Regions from separate parts of the Brevibacillus halotolerans genome, predicted to be linked through region 3. Evidence: predicted binding sites of a transcription regulator. Region 3 holds the regulator's gene; each other region holds the start of a gene.

Region 1 (4,215 bases), on a different contig from region 3:
ATGGATACGATTCTGTTCTATTCAGCTCAAGCGATTCAGCAAGTACCCTCCTCTTTAACAGCTACGGGCATGTTTATTCTGCAATGCTTGTTAAACGTGATTGTCCCGTCGGGGAGTGGGCAAGCGGCACTAACAATGCCCATTATGACTCCTTTAGCTGATTTGGTGGGTATCACTCGTCAAACCGCCGTATTAGCCTTTCAATTGGGAGACGGCTTTACTAATATTGTGACGCCTACCTCTGGATATTTTATGGCTGGACTAGCCTTAGCCAAAATTCCATGGATTCGCTGGTTTAAATGGATTATGCCTCTAATTGGCTTGCAGATAGTCGTTGGGGGAATCGCTATCATTATTGCACAGTTCATTGGATATGGTCCTTACTAATCAATCATAGATAGGCTATTAACATAAAAAGAAGGCAGTTCCAAAAGAGAAATCACTTTGGAACTGCCTTTTTAAAATAGTCAGGAGTTTATAACAAGATGGTTTACAACAAATTTAACTAGATGTGGATAACTTATTGCTTTTGTTTCTTTTTGTATTCAACGGCAATCTTAGCTGCTACCTCTGCGTTGTGATATACAAGTGCGATGTTCGTTTCTAAGCTTTTGCCAGCAGTTAGTTCTTTTACTTTTGAAAGTAGGAATGGTGTTACTTTTTTGCCAGCGATATTATTTTCCTTCGCTTCAGCAAGTGCTTGTTGGATCGCTGCTTCAATCTGATCGTATGGAAGAGCAGATTCTTCTGGTACAGGGTTGGAGATGACCATTCCACCCTGCATACCTAGCTTCCATTTTGTATCCATCACGGAAGCTACTGTATCAGGCGTGTCCAATTTAAAGTCAACGCCGTAGCCGCTCTTACGGGAGTAGAAGGAAGGGAATTCGTCTGTTTTGTATCCAACAACCGGTACCCCTTGGGTTTCTAAGTATTCTAATGTACGTCCGATATCAAGGATTGATTTGCAACCTGCGCATACCACGGCTACGCTAGTATTCGCCAATTCCGTTAGGTCAGCAGATACGTCCCACGTAACCTCTCCTTCGCGGTGAACCCCACCAATACCACCTGTAGCAAACATTTCAATTCCAGCTAGTTCAGCAGCAATCATCGTGCCGGCAACAGTGGTCGCTCCGATTTTACCTGATGCAAGGATATAAGGGAAATCACGGCGGCTTACTTTCTCGACGGATTTGTTAGTAGCGAATTCTTCTAGTTCTTGATCAGTAAGACCAATTTTAATTTTACCATCCATGATACCAATCGTAGCTGGCACAGCACCGTTATCGCGAATGATTTGCTCAACCTTTTTCGCCATCTCCATGTTCTGCGGATACGGCATGCCATGAGAGATAATAGTTGTTTCTAAAGCGACGATCGGTAATTTATTTTCTAGAGCATGTGCAACCTCTTCAGTAAAAGTTAAGTAGTTTTTCATTGTGCATTCTCCTTTACGAACTGATATAGTTTTTCCGGCTGTAATTCGGGAGAGACAGATTGTTCTGTGACCAATGTCAGAGCTGATGCAGCAAGACCTAACCGACAAGCGTCTAAAAGCTCTTCACCGTGTAGAACACCATGCAACAGACCCGAGGCAAAGGCATCACCAGCACCGGTGACATCTACAACATCCACTGGATATGGTGGAAGTAAAACCTCGTGTTCAGGGGAAGAAACAAAAATACCTTGTTCACCCATGGTTACGATGACATTGAGAGCGCCGCGTTTGCGAATGAACTGGCAAGCTGTTTTTACATCCTCTACATTGTTAATCTTCATGCCAGAAAGAATCTCAGCTTCTTCCTGGTTAGGCAAAATACTTGTGACGCCCATGAGAGATTCGGGTAATTTCTTGGCTTTCGCTGAAGAGACTGGATCAATATACAAAGTAATGTTCTCATCGTGACAGCGTTTGATCATGTATGCCAACACGTCCTCAGGGAGGTTCGTATCTAGAAGCACAATGTCGGAAGCGACGATATGAGCCCATTTCTCTGCGATCATCTCAGTTGTTACTTTTTCATAAATATCCATGTTTGCTAGGGAAACGAACATTTCACCATCTACATCTAGTAGCGCTGTGTAGGTACCCGTTTGTTCAGAGGAGAGCATCCAGGATTGACTAACATCTACCCCATGCTGTTTGGTTTCTGCAAGAACCCATTCACCCTCTTTGTCATTGCCTACGCTAGTAATAAGAGAGGTAACGCAACCAAGGCGTCCCAAATTTTCAGCAATGTTTCGGGCTACTCCTCCACATGATTGAGAGATGCTAACTGGATTGGAAGAGTGCAGTTTGACTTGTTGTTTGCTGCGAGCTTTGCGATCCAGATTGGCTCCCCCAAGGCAAGTGATGGAAGCTTCTTCTTTTAAAATGTAGGCTCTTCCTTTGATTTGGCCTTGTTTCATCATAGTGGCAATATACCCTGCTACGGCTGAGCGGGAAATTCCCATTTTATTGGCTAATTCTTGTTGACTGATGAAGGGATTCAAACGGATATAGTGCAAGATTTGTTGTTCTTTATCCATGTGACACTCCTCCTTTCAAACAAAAGTTTATCACTTAAACAAAAGTTTGTAAAGTGTTTGTTTATCAAGTATGATAGGAGAAAACATTTACAAAAGTGCTTGTCGGCTATTTTTAGTAAGAGTTTCTCCATGATCTAAGCAAAAGTCTATCTGAAAAACAAAAGTTGGGTTACAATAGCAAAAAGAGGCGAAAAAGGGGCGGTTCGTGTGTCATTAGTGGGAGAGGAAAGAAAGGAGCTCATCTTAGAACTACTACAACAAGAAGGAAAAGTAAAAACAACTGAGCTAGTAGAAAAGCTACAAGTCTCTTCAGAATCCGTACGTCGGTATTTAGAAGAGCTAGAACAAGAGCAGAGGCTCAGGCGGGTGTATGGGGGAGCCGTCAAAGTAAGCGGAGACATCGAGCTGCTTTCTTATAAAGACGACTCAGAAGTTTGTTATAGCAGCGTAAAAGATATTGCACAGACAGCAGCAAATTTGGTGCAGCATGGGGAAAGTGTAGCTCTAGATGATGGGATCATTTCACTATATATGTTGCCCTACTTATTAGAAAAACAAGACGTGACGATCATTACTTGCTCTGTGCGATTACTGCAAGCCTTTTTTCTTCAGGAGAAAAAGGACGAATTTACAGGAGATATCTACTTTTTAGGTGGAAAGGTCCATCAAAAGCATGCACGTGTATGCGGCTTGATGACAGAAAAAATGATGGAATATTTCCATGCAGATAAGGCTTTCCTGTGTGTAGATGGATTATCCTTACAAAAAGGAATGAGCCATCATGATGCCGAACGAGCTTTTTTGGTTCGCAAATTTATGGAGAATTCAAAGGAATGCATTGTGCTGTGTGATCAGGCTAAATTGGAATTACAGACTTTTTATAAGATTGCAGATATAAAAGACATTCAGACAGTTATTTGTGATAGCGAAATACCTGAGGAATGGGCAGATAAATATCAAGAATGGCAGGTTCAATGGGTAAATGCTTCTAGGGTGTAACCGGTTACATAGAACTATCGTATATATTCATACTGTCCTAACACATAATAACAGCAAACATGAAGTTCAGGAGGCACAACATGTGGTACAGCAGTTGGATGCTTACGGTATTAATGATCGGATACACAGAATGGGGCGCAGATACGGGGAGATCTATTCAGGAGGCACAGCACGTACAGGTGATCCAAAATGAAATAAAATTTAGTTCTGTCAAGGAACTAACCAATGCTTCTCAGGCAATCATTCGTGCCACAGCATTGGAGGCTGTTCATGAACAAGCGACGAATCAAACTGTACAAGGAAGAAAAGTTGTCAAATATACACAAACCTTTCAAGTAAAAGCAACACTGAAGGGGAGCGTAGGGAGACAAGTCCGGCTTGTATTTTATGGATTGGAGCCTAAGCCTGATGCAGGAGACCCTTTAAATTTACAGTATCCAGGGGCACTTGGGGATGGTGAATATTTTTTATTCTTAAAAAAAATGGATTCCAATACCTACACAACCGTAGAAAAATGGCAAGGAATCTACCCTGTTTTTGGGGGCAAAACGGTGGCTCTAGAGGGATCTGGAATTTCTGAATTAAACGGACTAACACCGAATCAGATGATGGATAAAATAAAACAGGTAACAAGACAATAGGAGAAAAAGCCGTTTTCTGTATAAAGAGAAAACGGCTTTTTTA
Region 2 (4,215 bases), on a different contig from region 3:
CTCTAAGAACACCACATCCTCATATCTAGTATTAAGTTGCTGATCTATTTTGCTTCAACATTTCAGCTGACTAATCATTTACACTTCGAGTGCTCTTTTTTAATGTATAAACAACAAAAAAAGCTCTTTATGAACACATAGACCCATATTGGGTACATGTGCTCACAAAGAGCTGATTTATTTTGGTTAACTGCTCAGTACTTACAAGTTTTTCAACTGGTAAGATGGCCAAAAAAAACAAATAGAATTTGAATACATTATAGTATAGGGCCAACTACCTGTAAATATATTTGTTGATGTTAAACCAATATTCTACTCTTCATGGAGTAAATTTGATACCTTGCTGGTTATGTTAAAGTGACTAAATATCTCTCTGATCTTCAAGAAGAGAATCCGGCTGCTGACTACATTACATATCTTTACCCTTTAATAAAGAAAGATTTAATTCAAGCAGTGAAGCAACTGATTTCAAGATATGTTATTCAATATATTAATTAATCTTTTCTTTTCTGATTACTAGCCCCCACCACACAAGTAGGTATACGTATCCTACTATTGAATAAATAGTCCACATCTCTTCTTGTTGTAATTGACCTCTAAAATATTCAAACTCATTTAATCCATCTTGTCTTTCAATACTATGAATTAAACCTATAAAGGGAATCGTACACACAAAAATAATTGTAAAACTAGATACTATTCTTAAAACCTGTTTTTTAACAAGGCTGGATAAAGCCGTTTTTAATGTTGCTAACAAAAATAAGTAATATATAATCCAAAACCAATTTGGAAGAGTTTCCACTTGTTATTTACTCCTTTAAAATATCTTATCGAGATTCATCCTAAATAAATAATCCACAAAATATAGGGTCCTCTCTTATCATGAAATTCTTAATGACTTTGCCGTCATACCAACGGGGTTAACACTATAGTTTCAAAAACAATGTAAGTAAAGAATAGACATTGCAAGAAACACCCTTAGTAAATTGTTCATTGTTGTACCTACTAGCAAAAATGCCTCAATATTATCTTAATCCATTAACCTTTTGTCAAACTTATCTGTTCTAACATCAAGTAATCTACCATTTATTTTTATATGAATGTCGTCTGTCCATTTTACATCGGTATTTGCTTCTTTCCAGCTCCAATAAATAAGCTTGTCACTAAAAAAGCCAACATTTACATCAACTCTCAGCCCACCTTCATCCCCAAAGCGATAGACCTTTGCAGTATATGTATTATTTGGAGAAGACACCTCTTTCAGTAAATCGCCCTTTTGTAGAAATAAAGTAGAATAGAATGCAAAGTATACAATTAGAGATAGAAACACTATTATAGAAATTAATATTATAAGAAACCTTTTGAGTAGAATATTCATAGCCCTTCCCTCCCTTTATTATGTAATACTTCGCAATTACCATATTCTCTATAAAATGCACAACCCCTTTTTGCTTATCCGTTAAGGGTGGCGGCTTTATCCTTGTTCCTCCAGGTAAATGGATCTCATAAACTGGGAATTTACTTGCATTACTCCGATAACATTCAGATCGTTGGATGGATCGAGATGAGAAATCGTGCTATGTAGAAGACTTCGCTTTCATTCATCCTGGAGACTTTGCCCCTGATAAACAGATTTAAACCAATGAGTAGTTAAAGACTTATAAACTAAGGTCGGTAAAACAAATGAATTTTTGCACCCCCAAAATGTAATTAGGGGGGTGCCGTATCCCAGTTCTCACTCGAAATACATTCCATTTAGATGCAAAAAGTTATTGCTTAGGTTTCTACACTAATCACATCTTCTACAGGTATCCACCAGAAATCCTCATCGTTCTTTAATTTGATTTGTTTAAACATTAAATCAAACTTATCTACCCACCCCCAAGCAGATTCAATTACTCCTTTAGCCCCTCTGGTCTCTTTCCACCAGCTAATAGTAAGAGCATAATCATACTGTCGTGAGTCAGATATCCTGTAGCAAAATTCGGCTAGCTCATCCTCTTCAATGATCGGTTTCTCGATCAGTTTCTTATCCTCGTGATGCTGACGTATCATCTCGGCGTGTTCGGGCAAAATGAATTTTGTTACAAGCGGATCAAGTATTTTACTAGCCATGAAAACATCTCCTTAAATACGAATGTATGTTCCTATTTTATTGATGGAGAGGATATAATGCAATGGGTAAAATTACATGTTTGTAATAAAAATAGCCCTCCAATGGTTTAAATTCCGTCAGAGAGCCTAACTTATCTTGATTTTATTAAGCCTATTCGCTTATTTGCGCCGGAAGTTTCTTCTATCACTTGTCCCTAACATTAGTAATCTTTTTAAGATTTATCCTTGTACTCACACATAACAGATAGTAGGCAGTAAAAGGAAATGTCGACCTAAGGAGTGAGTGGAAACAAAACAATGACTCTACCTTAACTATTTAACATTAAGCCACTTCATATATGTAACCATCTTTCAAACTTAATTCTAATGCCTCCCTTAATTCATTAACATTTTGTGCTGTTGGATTTACAAGTACTACAGAAACGGTTTGTTTAGTCCCTGATTTATACTGAATTTCAACTTTAAATTGACCATGCTCAAGTTCCTTAGAATCTAAATGGAAATTGGGAGATGTTAAAATGCTATCCTGCTTTCTCCTAACCTCACCAATTGTCTCAATTTGATCTATAATGTCATCCTTTATTTCTCTTCTTAGCTTGCTGTTTGTTTCCCCCATATTTTTACCTTTATCCTTTTTTGTAATCGACACTATTAATCATCCTTTCAATTATTATTTTCCATGGCTACGGTGTAAGACTTAAAATTAGCCTTGACCTATTAACAATATACTGCACTAATATACAAAATAAAACTTTATTTCAAATATTTGCTTTTTGGTATTTCCCTATTTTTTCGAGTTACATTTAATGCTCATCTTTACAAATAATCAAAGCTCCCTACTCGGAGGGCTATTTTACAATATCGACAAATCCTAAAGGTGAATGGTAAAATATTGATAAAATCAACATACACTACTCCATCAATGTATTACAGAGGGGTGCTGACTTATCTTATTCGGTGTATTTAGTATAATGCTGTTTATTATATTGATAGGTGCTATTGTAACTTTATTACTGCTAAAGTCTGTTTTTTCAAAAAACATTGCCTATATTGTTTTCTCTTTGCTTCTTATTTCAATTTTAGTTTGGCAACAAGTAACGATGGAACATTCAAACAATTTTTTTGTTATTACTTTAATTTTGGTTTTTACTATAAAAGTAATAGCAGACCAAAGAAAAAAATAGAATTGCCCAGATTACCACTACAAAAACAAAGAGAAAGCCCTCAACGGTCTAAATTGGTCTTACCCCTGTCAAGTAGACAGTTTGAAACAAGCCCACGTCTAGGTGTTCAGTTTAAAATTAAGTTTTAGACTGGAGTAGTTGATCCTACACAGTTCACGGATAAAAAATCTCCCAGCCTTCCGAAAATTAGTTTTAGACTGAGCCTAATACATGAAACAGCGGCGACTTAAGACCTGAAAATAAAGTCTTAGACTCGCCGCTGTTTTTATTGAACTATCGAACCCGTTCATATTACGCCGCACTGTCATATTCGCATAGTAGCTCTTCATACATTTTGATATATCCATACAATTCGCATTCGGGCATGGGAGGTTGAAAGATGAACGAGAACAATGGAACTCTCTCTAACAAATGGTCCGGAGATACTCCGGATGCTGTTCATTCGCAGACGGTGAGTGAACGAGGCCCTGTATTGGAACAGGACAGCGTGCTGCATGAAAAGCTGGAGACTTTCATCCATTCGAAATTGTTGGAAAGGCCCGTGCATGTCAAAGGTTATGGCGCATTCGGCTACTTTCAGACCGTGCATGCCATGACGGCTTACACGCAGCTTTGTTTCTTGCAAAATCCGGGTCAGCAGGTCCCCGTCGCGGTAAGATTCTCCTTAGCTGTCAGCAACAAAGGCACGCCGGATACTTCCCGTAATGTGAGCGGATTCGCCACCAAGTTCTACACGGATCAAGGTGTGTTCGATCTTGTCTTTAACCACTTTATTACAAATTTAAAGAACTACATGTTTATCGCATATGTGCTTAGAAATCTAATTGGAAAATCTAAAGAGGTAATTCAGGAACGAAATAACATGTTTCTGAATTACCTCTTTTTAATATACTATCGAACCCGTTAGTTAAATAAA
Region 3 (4,215 bases):
ATTAGTGAAAATAAAGGTAGAAGATTTAGTAAGATTAAATAGCGGAAAATTGATGCGTGTAAGAAAATAGGCGATGCGGTACAGCTAGCATTAAGGCATTTCCTCGCATACGACAGCCCATTCTCCTACACCAATTTTTAGGGAATGCAGTGGATGAAAGAGCTGATACTGATCAGTGAAGGTGTTGCGTGATAACGTGATAAAAAGACTAGTGAATCGTCACGTTGCCTGTAATAGGAACAGGTTTTATGCTAGCGTTTTGCAGAATAACAATCCAATGCGAATGTCGTGGGACGGTTACAGTAGAGCCTTTTGGGTAGATTTTTTCAGCTCCGTAGGTATTTGCATTCAGTAGATACCAGCCCAATGAATCTACTTTCTTATCAAACGTAACCGTTACGCTACCGCCTTTCGCAAGGAAAAAAGGGCCTGTAACACCAGCTTCCCCATAACCTCTATCCCATTCCTTTACCGTTAGTGCAAATGGAATAGAATATTGGCTGTAAGCATTACTACTAATCGTTACTTTTGTTGTGATATGCTTATCTAAAGCCGCGTAGCTAGTCGAGTACAGTAAGAAAACAAGTGGTACTGCTAATAAAGAACAAACGATTTTGTGCATCTTGTAACCTTCCTTTCCGAAATAGGATATACAGACTTGAAGCGGGGATAATTTAGTATATAGTATTAATTTCTCTAAATGTTATATTTTTCCTGTTATCCATATACCTTTTTCTTGCTGTCCTTTTGCCTGTATGAAGTGGAAAAAGGAACTGGTAAAAGAGCGCTATAGATAAATAGGTCAGGCTTTGCTAAAAATGAGATCATAAAAAGAGCGGGATCATGTATATGCAGGAAAAGACACGTTTCGCAAACAAGAAAAGGAAACTCCTAAGTAAAAATGAAACGTAGGAGGGCACTGAAACGTACATATAGAAAACGGGTCAGATGCAACAAAGAGGGGGGTTAAACATGGATGTTTTATTATGGTTGATTGTTATACTTCTATTCGGTGTAAGTATTGCTGGTATTTTCTTCCCAGTGTTACCTGATACGATTATGTTATGGGGCGGTTTTTTACTATATCAATTCGCGATTGCAGAGCCTGGAGCAGGTTTACCGGTTTCCTTCTGGTGGGGAATGGGGATTTTGAGTGTGGTGTTATTTGGTGCTGACCTATTGACTAATATGTACTTTGTTAAAAAATATGGTGGCTCAAAAGCATCAGCAATCGGGTCAATATTAGGTGTTATTATTGGTGTACTTACGTTTCCGCCATTTGGTATGATTATTCTCCCATTTGTATTTGTATTATTAATTGAAATGCTGATGCAAAAACAACCGGCAGAACGAGCTTTTAAGATAGCGATAGGAAGTCTTATAGGTTTCTTTAGCAGTGTCATTATGAAAATCTCTATCCAACTCATCATGATTATCTGGTTCTTTATTGTTGCTTGGTAAAGCTTATTGTGGATCGTTACATTGGATTTTGAGTGTTGATCCATTCCATAAAACCGAGATTGTCAAATTCTCTATCATTTCCTGTAGGGAAACCGGCAATCTCGGTTTATTTGTGTTTACACATCAGAATTAGAGAAGACTTGTTTGAAGATTTGCTAAAAAGAAACACTGTTTTAAGTGGCTATGAGGTTAATTTACACCTAAATATAAGTCCAGTAGTAGGAGAAACACGAAAGGTATCAAGGAGATAGGTAGAGTGGGGCATAAAATAAACCGTTACAAACAATAAATTTGAGTAGTAAAAAACTCTTGGCGAGTATGATCCTCACCAAGAGTTTGTACGTGTAAGCACGTGAGAAGTTAAAAATCCAATGCACTAGTGGAAAAGGCGGTAAACGCCAATTACTTTACCTAAAATCGTCACATTATCTAAAATGATTGGTTCAAGCTGTGAGTTTTCCGGTTGTAGACGGAAGTGGGTTTTCTCTTTAAAGAAACGTTTTACAGTTGCTTCATCCTCTTCGGTCATGGCTACCACGATATCCCCGTTGTTAGCTACATTTTGTTGGCGGACAATTACATAATCGCCATCTAAAATGCCTGCTTCGATCATGCTCTCTCCCATAACGCGCAACATGAACACATTGTCAGACGTAACGATGTTTTCTGGCAATGGAAAATATTCTTCCACCTGTTCAATAGCTGTAATAGGTTGACCTGCCGTTACCTTACCAACCACTGGTACTCGAACGATGGAGCTTTCATAATCGTCCTGTAGACGAGTCTCGTCCAATAATTCAATGGCACGTGGCTTAGTAGGATCGCGGCGGATTAATCCTTTCTTTTCAAGTCTTGCGAGATGACCGTGAACAGTGGAACTGGAAGCTAGTCCTACGGCTTCACCGATTTCTCGAACAGACGGGGGATAACCTTTATCTTTTACTTCCTTACGAATAAAATCAATGATCGCTTGTTGGCGATTGGAGAGTTTGGACATTTCGAACACCTCATTCTCTCGATCCAGATATTTTCTACATTATACCATGAGAATTTGCGTTCGACAAACATTAGTTCGATTCTTTTGCTTGACAGGAATATTTGTTCGCATTATGATGATGTTATCAAATGAGAACAAACGTTTGCGAGGGTGATGATAATGATGGTACAATCTAGCAATTGTCAGAATCTATATAAAGATAAAACAAAAACAATGACGAGTAAGAACACATTGGTACATCATAGAAAAGGGATAACGCGAGGGCAAGCAATCGTAACGTTATTGCTGATCATAGTATCCCTTGCAGCAGGCAGCATGATTTTTGGAAAAGAGAAGGTGGCTATTGCGGCTCCCCATACACAGCAGGCAGCTATAGTCATTACAATTCAGCCAGGTGATACGCTGTGGAGTATTGCACAAGCTTATCAACAGGAATCTGGACTATCAGCCAGAGAGCTAATGGATGAGATCATGAAACAAAATCAGTTAGATAGCCCCATGATTTATGCAGGAAATAATCTAGCTATTCCAGTATACCGATAAGCGGGAGCCATAATTTATATCTCCTCTCCTTTGGTCTTGTGTTATAATAAAGAGAAGTTAGTTGAGGAGGTATCACCATTGGTTACTGATGCAGAAGTAAAACGTATTAATGAATTAGCCAAGAAATCGAAGGGTGTTGGCTTAACTCCAGAAGAAAAAACGGAGCAACAAGTTCTTCGTCAAAAATACATTGATGCTATGAAGGCTTCCTTGAAATCTAGTTTAGATTCGATCCGTTATGTAGAGGATGAGGAACCTAAACACTAGTCTATGTGATTTTTCCAAATGATCCGTAGCACTAGTGCTGTGAAACAGGTTTTTACAAGTAAATAGAGGCGATGGAGTTCGCCCTAAGCGCCAATAGGCTAATGACTCCTACCAGTAATATTACTGGTAGGAGTTTGTTTGTATATATGTGAAAAATAGTGGAAAAGGAGAGAATGCATGTCTTTTTTAATTGTTGGACTATCAGGAATGTTGGGGGCTGTATTCCGATATTTAGTAGGAGCATGGACAGCGGGCTGGTGGGAGCTCTCATTTCCTTTAGGTACGCTAGTAGTCAATTTCATAGGCTGTATCGGATTGGGAGCTCTCAATCAATATCTCTTAACCCGAAATCAACTGCCTGCTTGGTTTACCTTAGGAGTAGGAACAGGGTTTATTGGTTCTTTCACGACCTTTTCGACTTTTAGTGTAGAGACACTTACCCTTTGGCATCAGCATCAATATGTACTTGCCATTTGCTATGTACTGGCTAGTCTATGGGGTGGTTTACTGATGGTATGGCTTGGCTTTCATATCAAATGGAAAACGAAAAAGAGTTAGTTGTACTTAATCCTTTCAATTGAAGCTGGCAATGGTGTACCTCTTCTAGCCACTACTTTTGTAAATGGTGTGTTAACAACTATGGTGAAAAATAGTTCTTATCATTTTGCTTTTATCTGGATCACTGAGTACTGGCCATAGATCTGGAAGCTTAAGCATTAATTCAAACGCATCAGAACTTGATGCACTTGCTTTCATTTGTTTATTAATAGCTTCCAGATCATTTAATGACTGAGTTTTTAAACCACGTTCCTCCATTGTCCGCTTACGTAATTCTTCAACTGTTAGAAGCTCCTCAACAAATGCAAATGCCATTTCCTTTTGCTTTCCTGAAGTTTATGTAGCTGCTTCTCAACATCATTTTTAGCAGTTTCTAATTGTGATTTCTT

What was found. The regulator LexA, encoded in region 3, represses DNA repair genes until DNA is damaged. The targets are predictions, from matches to a motif close to CGAACATATGTTCG.
Region 1: a site for LexA is predicted at 2,549-2,562, ahead of O0550_RS19200 (carbohydrate kinase). Genes of this name have one in related genera too.
Region 2: a site for LexA is predicted at 2,135-2,148, ahead of O0550_RS23640 (YolD-like family protein). Genes of this name have one in related genera too.

The regions. Positions count from the first base shown of each region.
Region 1 is NZ_JAPTNK010000018.1:16,788-21,002, reverse strand. It holds gene O0550_RS19210 (YfcC family protein) at 1-387, shown strand, start outside; gene O0550_RS19205 (pseudouridine-5'-phosphate glycosidase) at 521-1,441, opposite strand; gene O0550_RS19200 (carbohydrate kinase) at 1,438-2,532, opposite strand; gene O0550_RS19195 (DeoR/GlpR family DNA-binding transcription regulator) at 2,740-3,531, shown strand; gene O0550_RS19190 (hypothetical protein) at 3,612-4,172, shown strand.
Region 2 is NZ_JAPTNK010000034.1:6,803-11,017, forward strand. It holds gene O0550_RS23630 (hypothetical protein) at 491-802, opposite strand; gene O0550_RS23635 (DUF5412 family protein) at 1,031-1,378, opposite strand; gene O0550_RS23640 (YolD-like family protein) at 1,777-2,115, opposite strand; gene O0550_RS23645 (hypothetical protein) at 2,438-2,764, opposite strand; partial or broken gene O0550_RS23650 (catalase) at 3,679-4,068, shown strand.
Region 3 is NZ_JAPTNK010000003.1:369,161-373,375, reverse strand. It holds gene O0550_RS06770 (aminoacyl-tRNA deacylase) at 1-70, shown strand, start outside; gene O0550_RS06765 (hypothetical protein) at 209-622, opposite strand; gene O0550_RS06760 (DUF456 domain-containing protein) at 973-1,461, shown strand; gene lexA (transcriptional repressor LexA) at 1,838-2,458, opposite strand; gene yneA (cell division suppressor protein YneA) at 2,618-3,001, shown strand; gene O0550_RS06745 (DUF896 domain-containing protein) at 3,080-3,268, shown strand; fluoride riboswitch at 3,327-3,386, shown strand; gene crcB (fluoride efflux transporter CrcB) at 3,446-3,826, shown strand; gene O0550_RS06735 (hypothetical protein) at 3,899-4,141, opposite strand.